DNA from 2 places in the Mesorhizobium sp. C432A genome. Region 2 is predicted to be linked to the other one. Evidence: riboswitches for the same ligand, from Rfam matches in the RefSeq annotation. Region 2 holds a riboswitch; the other holds the start of a gene.
What was found. A riboswitch is a leader RNA that binds a small molecule or an ion and turns the genes downstream of it on or off. The one in region 2 is predicted to bind thiamine pyrophosphate.
Positions count from the first base shown of each region.

Region 1 (5,561 bases), 2.5 Mb from region 2:
AGTGACGGACGACAAACAGGACCGCATTCGCCAGCGCGCGCACGAGATCTGGGAAAAGGCCGGCCGGCCTGAAGGCGCGCATCAGGAACACTGGGAGCAGGCCACGGCTGAATTTGATGGCGCGGTCGCCAAGCCCAAAAAGGCGGCGAAGAAAGCTGACGCCAAGCCCGCCAAGGCAGCCGCCAAGCCAAAGGCCGCGAAGCCTGCCGCCGCAAAGTCCGGCAAAGCCAAATCGAAATAAGGCCAGAAATAAGGCCAGTCGAAATAAAGCAAGGCCGGAATTCGCTGGCCGGGCCATCCTTGGCGCCCGCCGTTCAGGCGCGCCCGAGCCTCTCAACCTGACGAATTGCGCCTGCGACGGGCAGCGCAATTCCTTGTGTTTGGCGACAGCCGCCCCTCATGCCTCCCAGGCATAACTCGACAGCGCAAAGCGAATCCCGGCAGCTGTCATAGCCAGTTCGCATTCGGTGATCTGGCGCAGGTGGCGCAGATAGCGCGTTACAGTCTGTGGCAGCCAGCCGGCGCAGGCCTCGACATAGGCGCGGCTGTGAACAAGGGTGCCGGTCGACAGCCTCTCGTCCTTCTCGGCAACGACTTTCAGATATTGGCGGATGAAGCGGATGTCGTCGGCGATGTCCTGGCTGGCCATTCGCCAGGCCCCGGCGAGGCGTTGGCACTGATCGAATGACAAGGGCAACAAAGGGGGCGGCAATAAAGGCGGCGGCAACGACGGAGATGACTGCAAAGGACGAGAGAGATCGGCGAAGGCAACATGGTTCGCTGTGCTCAAGGACATTCCTCTCTGAGAAAAGAGATATCGTACTTTATGTACGAATAAGCGTCAAGCCAATTCGTACAGTTGGGACGATGGAAATGAATATAGCAGCGGTCGCTTCAGCTAATCCCGCATCGTGAATCCTTCAGGAGTCGCACCAATTTCGCGGAGGGATTTCCCCAGGATGGTGTTGACTGTTTCCCTCGTGGCGGCGTCGAACAGGTTCAAGCCGCCCCGGATCGTCTCGCGCCAGTTTTCGCCCCTCTCCCACGCTTCCATGAAGGCGAAGGCAAGGTCGTCCTGGCGACGCGTGGCTTCGAGCACTTGGGTCAGCAGGCGCGCTTGATGGAGATCCTTCTCCCGCTTGGCGCCAGCGCTCGGCCCGCGTCGCGAGGCGACGATCAGCTTGTGGATGGCGTGGCGCTGGGGCGAGGGGACCAGCACAGGCAAGCCCGAGCGATGCAGGAGCACAGTCCGGATGGGGTCGCGGATAAGGAGATCCAGAAACCGTAAGGGCTGCGCGGAGTCTCTGCCGTTTTCTTATAATTACGTTTATCAGCTTGAATTCCAACGCAGTTATAAGAAGTTCGTGGAAACCTTATAACGCAACGAACTGACGAGTCGTCTGTTAACGCCCAGGCGCCCGGCACGTCTGGCCTAAAACACTTTGCCGCAGTGCCTCAACAAACGGCTTCCCCAATGTCTCGAACAATGCTTTAACCCGCCCATCCACAGGGGTGCTCCGTATCGTCGGGGCTGAGATGAGGGCGGCAAGCCTTCGGACCCTAAAGCTGATCTGGATAATACCAGCGGAGCGAGGCGGGCGATGTTTTCAGGCGCACAGATTTCCCTTTATCCCATGACCGACGATTTCGTCGGCGTCATCCTCGGCGCGCTCGGCGCGCTCGATCCGTGGCGCGACCGGCTGCGGATCGAAACCGATGACATCTCGACCCTTACGGTCGGGCCGCCCGAGGTGCTGTTTCCCGCTATGCGCGACCTGTTCGTGGCGGCGGCCAAAAGCGGCAAGCACTGCGTGCTTTCGGCGGCGGTCTCGCGCGGCTGTCCGGGTGAGCCCGACGATCCGATCTGCCGCTCCGACGAGACCGGCGGCCCCGCCATTCCGCTGGACGAGCGCAAGATCGCCGCGATCCGCGCTGTCCAGGCCACGCCGTCGACCGGCCAGCCGGTGGCGGCGCAGTTCTCGCTCTACGTTATGGGCACGGGCGACCATATGGACGAGATCTACGGCTGCATCGATTTCCTGAAACAGTCCGGCGTCTTTGAGCGCTCAAAGAACTTCTGCACCAAATTGCGTGGCGATGCCGGTGCCGTGTTTGCCACGCTCAACGAGGCCTTCTGCCGCTTCGGCCCCGGCGCCGGCCACGTCACCCTCGACATCACGATCTCGGCGAACAGCCCGAGCGCCGTCTGAGCCGCGGCTCAAGCGTCGTTCCTTGAGGATATTGCCGTGGCTGGTTTATCTGACCCATTGCGTGGAGGAGATGCCTCTGACCCCTCAGCACAAAGAGGAGGGGAGCCATTGGCGATTGGCGAAGACCGCGATGCCCACGAATCTCCCCCCTCGAGCGGGAGATGGCTGGCAGGCCAGAGGGGGTCCCAGCGCGTGGAGCGCCGACGTCCTTTTCGCATCGGCAAGGCGTGGGCGCTCTATGCGAGACGACCCCCTCTGTCGCCTTCGGCGACATCTCCCCCTCGAGGGGGGAGATTAGCCGCCGGCATCGCCAAGACCATCCCCGCCGCCTTCGCCTTCGCCCTGCTCCTCGCGGCCTGGGAGCTCTACGCCCGCTACGGCGGTGTCGCCCCCACCGTGCTGCCGGCGCCGTCGCGCGTGCTGCAGCAGGCCTGGGAGCATCGCGCCGCCCTGGCCGACAACACGCTGCCTACCATCCGCGCCACATCAGCCGGCTTCGCCTGCTCGTTGGTCGCTGCCTTCGTGCTTTCGGCGCTGGTCGATTTCTTGGCCCCGCTGCGCCGCGCGCTGTTTCCGCTGCTGATCGTCAGCCAGACCTTGCCGCTGGTCGCGATCGCGCCGCTCATCGTGCTGTGGTTCGGCTTCGGGCTGATGCCAAAAATCCTGCTTGTGGCGCTCGTTACCTTCTTCCCGATGATGGTGGCGCTGGTCGAGGGTTTTGCCGCGACCAGCAAGGCGATTTCGCAGATGCTCGCCACCATGGGGGCAGGGCGCTGGCGCATCTTCTGGCTGGCGCGCCTGCCTTCGGCGCTGCCCTATTTCTTCGCCGGGCTGCGCATCTCCATCACCTACGCCGTCGTCGGCGCGATCTTCGCCGAATATGCGGGGGCGGCGAAGGGGCTGGGCATCTACATGCTCAATGCCAAGAACAACTTTCGGCCCGATCTGGTGCTCGCCGCGGTCGCCGTCAGCGCCGCGCTCACGCTTGTCTTGTTCGCCATTGCGGTGCTCGTCCAGCGCTTCGCCATGCCTTGGGAGAATGCAGGGAGCGAAAGCCGCGACGGCAAGGTTGAAGCTGCAGAAGAGAACCGTCAATGACGCGGCTCGAACTCCGGGACATCAGGAAGAACTTCGGCGCGCTTGAGGTGCTCGCCGGCATTTCGCTTCATGTCGCGGCCGGCGAGTTCGTCTCCATCCTCGGCCCTTCCGGCGCCGGCAAGTCGACGCTGTTCCAGTTGCTGACCGGCGCGCTGAAAGGTGAGGGCGACATGCGCTTCGACGGCGCGCCATTGCAGGGCAGCCCCTTCGCCTTCATGCCGCAGCGCGACGCGCTGATGCCGTGGCGACGCGTCATCGACAATGTGACGCTGGGGCTGGAGGTGCAGGGCATGAAGCGCCGCGAGGCGCGCGCGTCCGTTGCGCCATTGTTCGCTGAGTTCGGCCTTGCCGGTTTCGAGCGCGCCTGGCCGGCCGAGCTTTCCGGCGGCATGCGCCAGCGCGCCGCCCTTTTGCGCACCGTGGTGCAGCAGCGCGACATGCTGCTGCTCGACGAGCCCTTTGGCGCGCTGGATGCACTGACCCGCGCGGGTATGCAGCGCTGGCTGGAAGGCATGTGGCAGCGCCACCGCTGGACCGCGCTGCTGATCACCCATGACGTGCGCGAAGCCGTCTACCTCTCCGATCGAATCTATCTGATGTCGGCGCGGCCGGCCCGCATCATCGGCGAGATTGCCGTGCCGCTGCCGCGCCCGCGCACCACCGGCAGCGATGCCGCGCGCCAGGCCGCCGCGCTCGAAGCCGACATCCTCGACACGCTGCTCAATCCCGGGACTGACCGGGGCTTGTTTCCGCAGACCGCTCAAAGGAGTTTTTCATGACCGAATTCACACGCCGGCAGGCTTTGCTGCTGACGCTGGCCGCCGGATTGCCGCTGGCCTCGCGCGCTCATGCGGCTGCGCAAAAAATCACCGTCGCGCTCGACTGGACGGTCAACACCAACCATGTCGGCCTGTTCGTTGCCCGCGACAAAGGGTTCTACCACGAGGCCGGGCTCGATGTTGAGATCCTGCCCTATGGCGATACTGGCGCCGGCACGCTGGTCGCCAACCGCATCGCCGATTTCGGCATTGCCGGCGTCGGCCTGTTCACCCAGCGGGCTGCCGGCGCCGATCTCAAGGCGGTCTACGCCGTGGTCCAGCAGGAGACCGGCCGGTTGGTCTTCAACGCGGATCGCGGCGAGATCAAGAGTCCCAGGAATCTCGACGGTCTGACCTATGGCGGCTTCGGCAGCGCCTGGGAAAACACGCTGATCTCGACCATCATCCGCCACGATGGCGGCAAGGGCGTTTTCGAGACGGTGACATTAGGCACCTCGGCCTATGAGGCGCTGGCCAACGGCTCGGTCGACTTCACGCTGGAGGTCTCGACCTGGGAAGGCGTCGCTGCCGAGTTGAAAGGCGTCAGGCAGCGCGGCTTCCGCTACGCCGACTACGGCGTGCCCGACGAGCACACCACCTTGATCGCCTCCAGTGATGCCTATCTCCAGGCAAATCCAAAGGCGGCGTCATCCTTTCTCGAGGCGACGCGCCGTGGCTATCAGTTTGCGGTCGATCATGCGCAAGAGGCTGGCGACCTGCTGATCGCGTCCAACAAGGACGCGCTGACCGACCCGGCGCTGATCCACGCTTCGCTGAAGATGCTCGTCGACGGGCACTTCCTCAGAAGCCAGGCCGGCGTCATCGGCACCATCGACAAGGCCAAGATCGAGGCGATCGGAACCTACCTCTTCAGGGCCGGCATTCTGCTTGACGCCGATGGCAAGGGGCTGAAAGAGCGGCCGGATTTCGGGGGGTATTTTACGAACGAGTTTTTGGGCGCGTAATCTCCCCCCTCGGGAGATGTCGCCGAAGGCGACAGAGGGGGTCGGTACGTCCTGACGCGACTTCCTATCGCGGACAGAGGACGTCAGCGCCTTACGCGTGCGACCCCCTCTGGCCTGCCGGCCATCTCCCCCTCGAGGGGGGAGATTGCGCCTCACCGCCTTCTCCCTCACATATCGATCATCGAGCGCTTCACCCGGCCGATGATGGTGATGGCGCCTTCGAGCGCCGGCGGCGGGATGTCCATGTAGGAGGCCGGCTGGAAGGGCGGGTTCTCGTTGGGGCGGTAACGCTTGTAGGTGGCCTGGCCGGATTCGTCCGAAATGACGTAGCAGCCATTGGTCACCAGCCGCTTGTCCCTGAGGTTGACGAAGATGATCGAATCCGGTGGCGAGATCTTGTTCATCGACGGGCCGTCGACGCGTAGCGCAATCCATTGGCCCTGCTCCAGATCGGTGGTGGGGATGGTCGG
Region 1 is NZ_CP100470.1:5,161,727-5,167,287, reverse strand. Features, by position in the region: gene NLY33_RS25385 (DUF2934 domain-containing protein) at 2-241, shown strand; gene NLY33_RS25380 (hypothetical protein) at 398-649, opposite strand; partial or broken gene NLY33_RS25375 (GSU2403 family nucleotidyltransferase fold protein) at 899-1,288, opposite strand; TPP riboswitch at 1,499-1,611, shown strand; gene NLY33_RS25370 (YkoF family thiamine/hydroxymethylpyrimidine-binding protein) at 1,602-2,210, shown strand; gene NLY33_RS25365 (ABC transporter permease) at 2,466-3,308, shown strand; gene NLY33_RS25360 (ABC transporter ATP-binding protein) at 3,305-4,087, shown strand; gene NLY33_RS25355 (ABC transporter substrate-binding protein) at 4,084-5,091, shown strand; gene NLY33_RS25350 (LexA family transcriptional regulator) at 5,259-5,561, opposite strand, start outside.
Region 1: it holds a riboswitch for thiamine pyrophosphate, as region 2 does, so the genes downstream of both, NLY33_RS25370 (YkoF family thiamine/hydroxymethylpyrimidine-binding protein) here and thiB (thiamine ABC transporter substrate binding subunit) in region 2, are expected to answer to the same signal.

Region 2 (5,561 bases):
TGCCGTCGAGGTTGAGAAGGGGCGGGGCCATGTCAGCTTTCAGGCAAGGGATAGGGGTGGGCGAGCAGCAGCGCGCGGCCATGGCCGAGCGCGATTTCGAGGCCCCCGGTCTTGTTGGACTTGACCTCGTTCGAGATGGTCAGCGACGAGCCGAACACGACCTCGACATGGTCGAGCGGCCACTTCGCGCCGGACACGGTGAGGCCCGAAAGATCGGAAAAGCCGAGCACCGAAAACAGCGTTCCGTCGGCATAGTCGAAGCCGGCCTTGCCAGGCAGCAGAGGGGCGCCTTCCTGCGCTCCGCTGGTCAACAGCACTTTTGTGCCTGTCTCTGTCAGCCGCAGGCTGAGCGCCAGATGCAGGAAGGCGTGGTCGGCGCGCTTGCCGCCGAAAGCGCCGGCCAGCACCAGGCTGGTGGCGCCGCGTCCCAATGCCGCCGCGATCGCCAGTTCGCCATCGGTCTTGTCCTTTTCGGGAGGAAACACCTCCCGCGGCACGGCGGCGAGATCGGCAGGCAGGTCCGCCGGCACGGAATCGAAATCGCCGACCCACAGCTCCGGCATCAGGCCGAGCAGGCGGGCATGATCGATGCCGGCGTCGGCGGCGATGACGCGCGTGCCCGCGACCTGGCGGTCGAGCCGCGGCGTGCGGACGAGATCGCCGCCAAGCAGGATGGTGAATGTGCTCATATCCGCTGGCCCTTACCAGCCCCGCCGACGAAACGGAAGGCCGAGCGGCACCGTCACTCTTTGTTGGAGCATGATCTTTTTCCGGAAACGGATTCCACTTTCCGGGATCATGCTCGGGCAAACTTCCACTTGCGTGGCACCTTGGCCGGGCCTATGTGTCGAAACGCTCTAACGGGGTGCCGGACGCGATCTTCGCGGACCGGCTGAGAGGCAGTCTCGCCAACCCGCTGAACCTGATCCGGTTTGTACCGGCGGAGGGATTAGACGCTTCGGACAGCCCGACGCCTCAATTCCTTTCAACACGAATGAAGGAGGCGCCGATGCGCATGTTTTTGTCCCGTCTTGTCCCAGCGCTGGGGCTTGCTGTTTCGCTACTGGCAAGCTCTGCGTCCGCGCAGGAAAAACTCACGATCTATACCTATGAGAGTTTCACTGCCGACTGGGGTCCGGGGCCCCAGGTGAAGAAGGAATTCGAGGCCGAGTGCGGCTGCAGCGTCGACTTCGTCTCGGTGGCCGACGGCGTCGCGCTGCTCAACCGCGTCAAGCTCGAAGGTGCCTCGACCAAGGCCGATATCGTGCTTGGTCTCGACACCAACCTCACCGCGGAAGCCAAGGCTTCCGGCCTGTTTGTCCCACATGGCGCGGTGGCTGAAAACAACGTGCCGGGCGGCTGGAGCGACGACACTTTCGTGCCCTACGATTATGGCTATTTCGCCGTCGTCTACGACACCGAGAAGCTGAAGAACCCACCGAAGAGCCTGAAGAAATTGGTCGAGGGCGATGCCGCCGACAAGATCGTCATCCAGGATCCGAGGACGTCGACGCCGGGCCTTGGCCTGCTGCTGTGGGTCAAGTCGGTCTATGGCGACAAGGCGCCGGAAGCCTGGGCGAAACTCAAGGGCAAAGTGCTGACGGTGACGCCGGGCTGGAGCGAGGCCTACGGCCTGTTCACCAAGGGCGAGGCGCCGATGGTGCTTTCCTATACGACGTCGCCGGCCTACCACATGGTGGCGGAGAACACCGGGCGCTACCAGGCGGCCTCGTTCGAGGAAGGCGAGTATCTGCAGATCGAGGTCGCCGGCATCACCACCACGGGCGCGAAGAATCCGCTGGCGGCGAAGTTCCTGGCCTTCATGACCGGGCCGAAATTCCAGGATGTCATTCCGGAGACCAACTGGATGTTCCCGGCCGGGAAAACCGACAAGCCGCTCAATCCGGCTTTTGATAGGCTGGTCAAGCCGGCGAAGACCTTGCTGTTCAGCCCGGAAGAGGTCGCGGCAAATCGCAAGGCCTGGGTGGATGAATGGCTGGCGGTGATGAGCAAGTAGATTTGGCTGTATAGTCAAAAGATGAGTGCTCTACGGCGCCCCCCTCTGTCCTGCCGGACATCTCCCCCACGAGGGGGAGATTGGCCTTTACGTTGACTTTCGCCAATCTCCGAAGCTGCAGGAATGAGCGGAGCGCTAAAACCGCCAATCTCCCCCTCGTGGGGGAGATGTCCGGCAGGACAGAGGGGGGCGCGAAGGAACGCGACGCCCGGTAAAGAGTGCAACGCTCTGACCCCTGCATCACGGCCGGCATTGTCGCGCTTGCGGCAATCGCGCTGCTGATCGGTGGCGCCTTCGCCGGCCTTATCCGCGAAGGCGCGCACGACCTTTCCGGCGCCGCGTCCGCCTTTGACCTCTATCTCCTGCGCGTTGTCCGCTTCACGCTCTGGCAGGCTGCGCTCTCGACTCTGCTTTCCGCCGTACCGGCGCTCTTCGTCGCCCGGGCGCTGTCGCGGCATCCGCGCTTCTTCGGACGCGGCTTCATCCTGCAGCTATTCACTGTGCCCCTTGCCTTGCCGGCGATTGTCGGAGCGCTGGGAATACTGGCGCTCTATGGCCGCGCCGGTTATTTCGCCGCGATCGGTGGCCAGAGCTGGCCCGACATCTATGGGCTGTCGGGCATCCTCGTCGCCCACGTCTTCTTCAACCTGCCGCTGGCCACCCGGCTGTTCCTCGAAGCGCTGGGAACGGTGCCGGCCGATCAATGGCGGCTGGCGAGCCAGCTCGGCATGGGGGCGAGGCCAGCCTTCCGGCTGATCGAGTGGCCGGTGCTGCGCGCCGCGCTGCCGGGCGTCGCCGGGCTTGTCTTCATGCTTTGCATCACCTCCTTCACCATCGTCCTGATCCTCGGCGGCGGGCCGGCGGCGACGACGCTGGAAGTCGCCATCTATCAGGCGCTGCGTTTCGACTTCGATCCGGCGCGAGCGGTGACGCTGACGGTGCTACAGATCGCGCTGACTTTCGCCGTCATGCTGGCGCTGACGCGGCTCGGCGCCAATGTGACCGGCGACGCCAATTTGCCTGTCGCGCCGCGCCGCTATCACTTGGCCGGCAAAGCAGAAACAGCGTTCAACGCCGTCCTGATCGTGCTCGCCTTGCTGTTCGTCGCCGGACCGATGGCGGCCACCGTTGCCTCCGGCCTCGGCGCCGATCTCGGCCGGCTGGCGGGCGAGAGTGCCGTGCGTCAGGCGACGCTGACCAGCGCCGGTCTCGCCTTCTCGGCGGCGCTACTTTCGGTGGCGCTGGCACTGTCGCTGATCATGGCGCGGCGGGCACTGTCGCTGCGCCGCCGGTCCAGTGCCCGTTCATTGCTCGAACATGCCACCGACACCGGCGCCGGCTTCGTCCTCGTCGTGCCGCCCATCGTCATCGGCGCCGGCTGGTTTCTCCTGCTGCGCACGGTCAGCGATGTCTTTGCCATCGCGCCGGTCATGGTCGTCACCGTCAATGCGGTGATGGCGATGCCCTTTGCCATCCGCGCGATGCGCCCGGCCTATGATGCGGCGAGCGAGCGCCATGAAAAGCTGTGCGCGCAGCTCGGCATTGCGGGCTGGAACCGGCTGCTTCTGGTCGACTGGCCATCGCTCCGGCGGCCGCTGGCCACCGGCTTTGCCTTCGCCATGGCACTGTCGCTCGGCGATCTCGGCGTCATCGCGCTGTTCGGCAGCGATTCGGTGCAGACCTTGCCCTATCTCCTGCTGGCGCGCATGGGCAGCTATCGCACGGCCGATGCTGCCGGGCTGGCTTTGCTGCTCGGGGCGGTCTGCCTTGCATTGGTGGTCGCGGCAGACTGGCTGGGACGGGGAGAGAGATCGTGACGTCCGCTGTGGAGAAAGGCACGACTGTCCGGCTGGACAAGGTCTCGTTCAGCTATGGCGAAACGCCATTCCTGTTCGATGTCGAATTCGATACATCTAAGATCACCGCCATCATGGGGGCAAGCGGTTCGGGCAAATCGACCTTGCTCAATCTGGTGGCTGGTTTCGAGACGCCGGAGTCCGGTCGTGTGCTGATCGGCGCCGCCGATGTCGGCGCCGAGCCGCCTTCGGCGCGGCCGGTGTCGATGGTATTCCAGGAAAACAATCTGTTTGCTCATCTCTCGGTGGAGAAGAATGTCGGGCTCGGCCGCTCGCCATCGCTCAACCTGACCGACGCCGATCGCGCCGCAATCGCCGAGGCGCTTGACCGCGTCGGCCTGGCCGGCAAGGAAATGCGCCTGCCGCGCGAACTCTCCGGCGGCGAAAGGCAGCGCGTGGCGCTCGCCCGCGTTCTGGTGCGCGACCGGCCAGTGCTGCTGCTCGACGAGCCGTTCGCTTCGCTCGGGCCAGCACTGCGCGACGACATGCTCGACCTGGTGGCCGGCGTTCATGCCGAGCGGGCGATGACGGTGCTGTTCGTCACGCATCAGCCGGAAGACGCTCGCCGTATCGGCGAGCAGATGGTTTTTCTGGACAATGGCAGGGTTGCCGCGACGGGACCTGCCGGCGATTTTTTCGACGGCACTGGCCCTGAAGCGTTTCGGCGCTATATCGGCGCAAGTTCGGGCGGATCACGCGATATTGCCCGGAAGCGGACATAATTTACGACCAAACCGGCTACAGGTGATGTGGCGCTTGCTTGCCATGGTCCAGTCGATGTGGCTAGGTCCGCTTAGTACTGGTCCGGCACGAGCCGTGATTTGCCCCTACAGCGCCGCACCCGGCCGGATGCGTAAACGCTGTAGGTTTTTTGATGTGTGCAGGATTGCCAACGAAACCGATTTTTCGCTGGCGCGGACCCCGGTTCCAAATCATGCGCCGAGAGCTGAAGGAACGCCGTGCTGCCGACCGGCACTGACACTTTGAAACGCAGACCGCTGGTGCGCTTCCTCGCGCTGGCCGGCCTTGCCGTGGCGCTGGCCAGCTGCCAGATGTTCACGCCTCCCGAAGTGCAGGAATCCGGCTTCCAGCCTTCCGACAAGCCGATCACGGTCGACAATGTCGCCGCCAACAGCAAGCTTGCCGAACTGGCGAAGGCACAGCATCCGCGCATCCTTGCCACCTATGGCGGCGAATATTCCGATCCCAAGCTCGAGCGCATGGTGGCCAAGGTTGTCGGCAGCCTGACCGTGGTGTCGGCCAATCCGACCCAGACCTATCGCATCACCATCCTCAATTCGCCCAACGTCAACGCTTTCGCGCTGCCGGGCGGCTATCTCTACGTCACCCGCGGCCTGCTGGCGCTGGCCAATGATTCGGCCGAACTCGCCGCCGTCATCGCGCATGAGATGGGCCACGTCACCGCCAATCACGGTCTGCAGCGACAGCAGCTCGAGGCCGAGGAAGGCCTGGCGACCAAGGTGGTCTCCGATGTGCTGGGCGACAGCCCGACCGCCAAGCAGGCATTGATCCGCGGCAAGCTGAGGCTGGCGCAGTTCTCGCGCAACCAGGAGCTGGAGGCAGACGCCATCGGCATCAAATCGATCGGCGAGGCGGGTTACGATCCCTATGCCGCCGGGCGTTTCCTGCAGTCGATGTCGGCCTATACCGATTTCCGCTCGATCAGC
Region 2 is NZ_CP100470.1:1,676,657-1,682,217, forward strand. Features, by position in the region: gene NLY33_RS08035 (ABC-F family ATP-binding cassette domain-containing protein) at 1-31, opposite strand, end outside; gene NLY33_RS08040 (thiamine diphosphokinase) at 33-689, opposite strand; TPP riboswitch at 852-966, shown strand; gene thiB (thiamine ABC transporter substrate binding subunit) at 1,010-2,017, shown strand; gene thiP (thiamine/thiamine pyrophosphate ABC transporter permease) at 2,236-3,834, shown strand; gene thiQ (thiamine ABC transporter ATP-binding protein) at 3,831-4,595, shown strand; gene NLY33_RS08060 (M48 family metalloprotease) at 4,926-5,561, shown strand, end outside.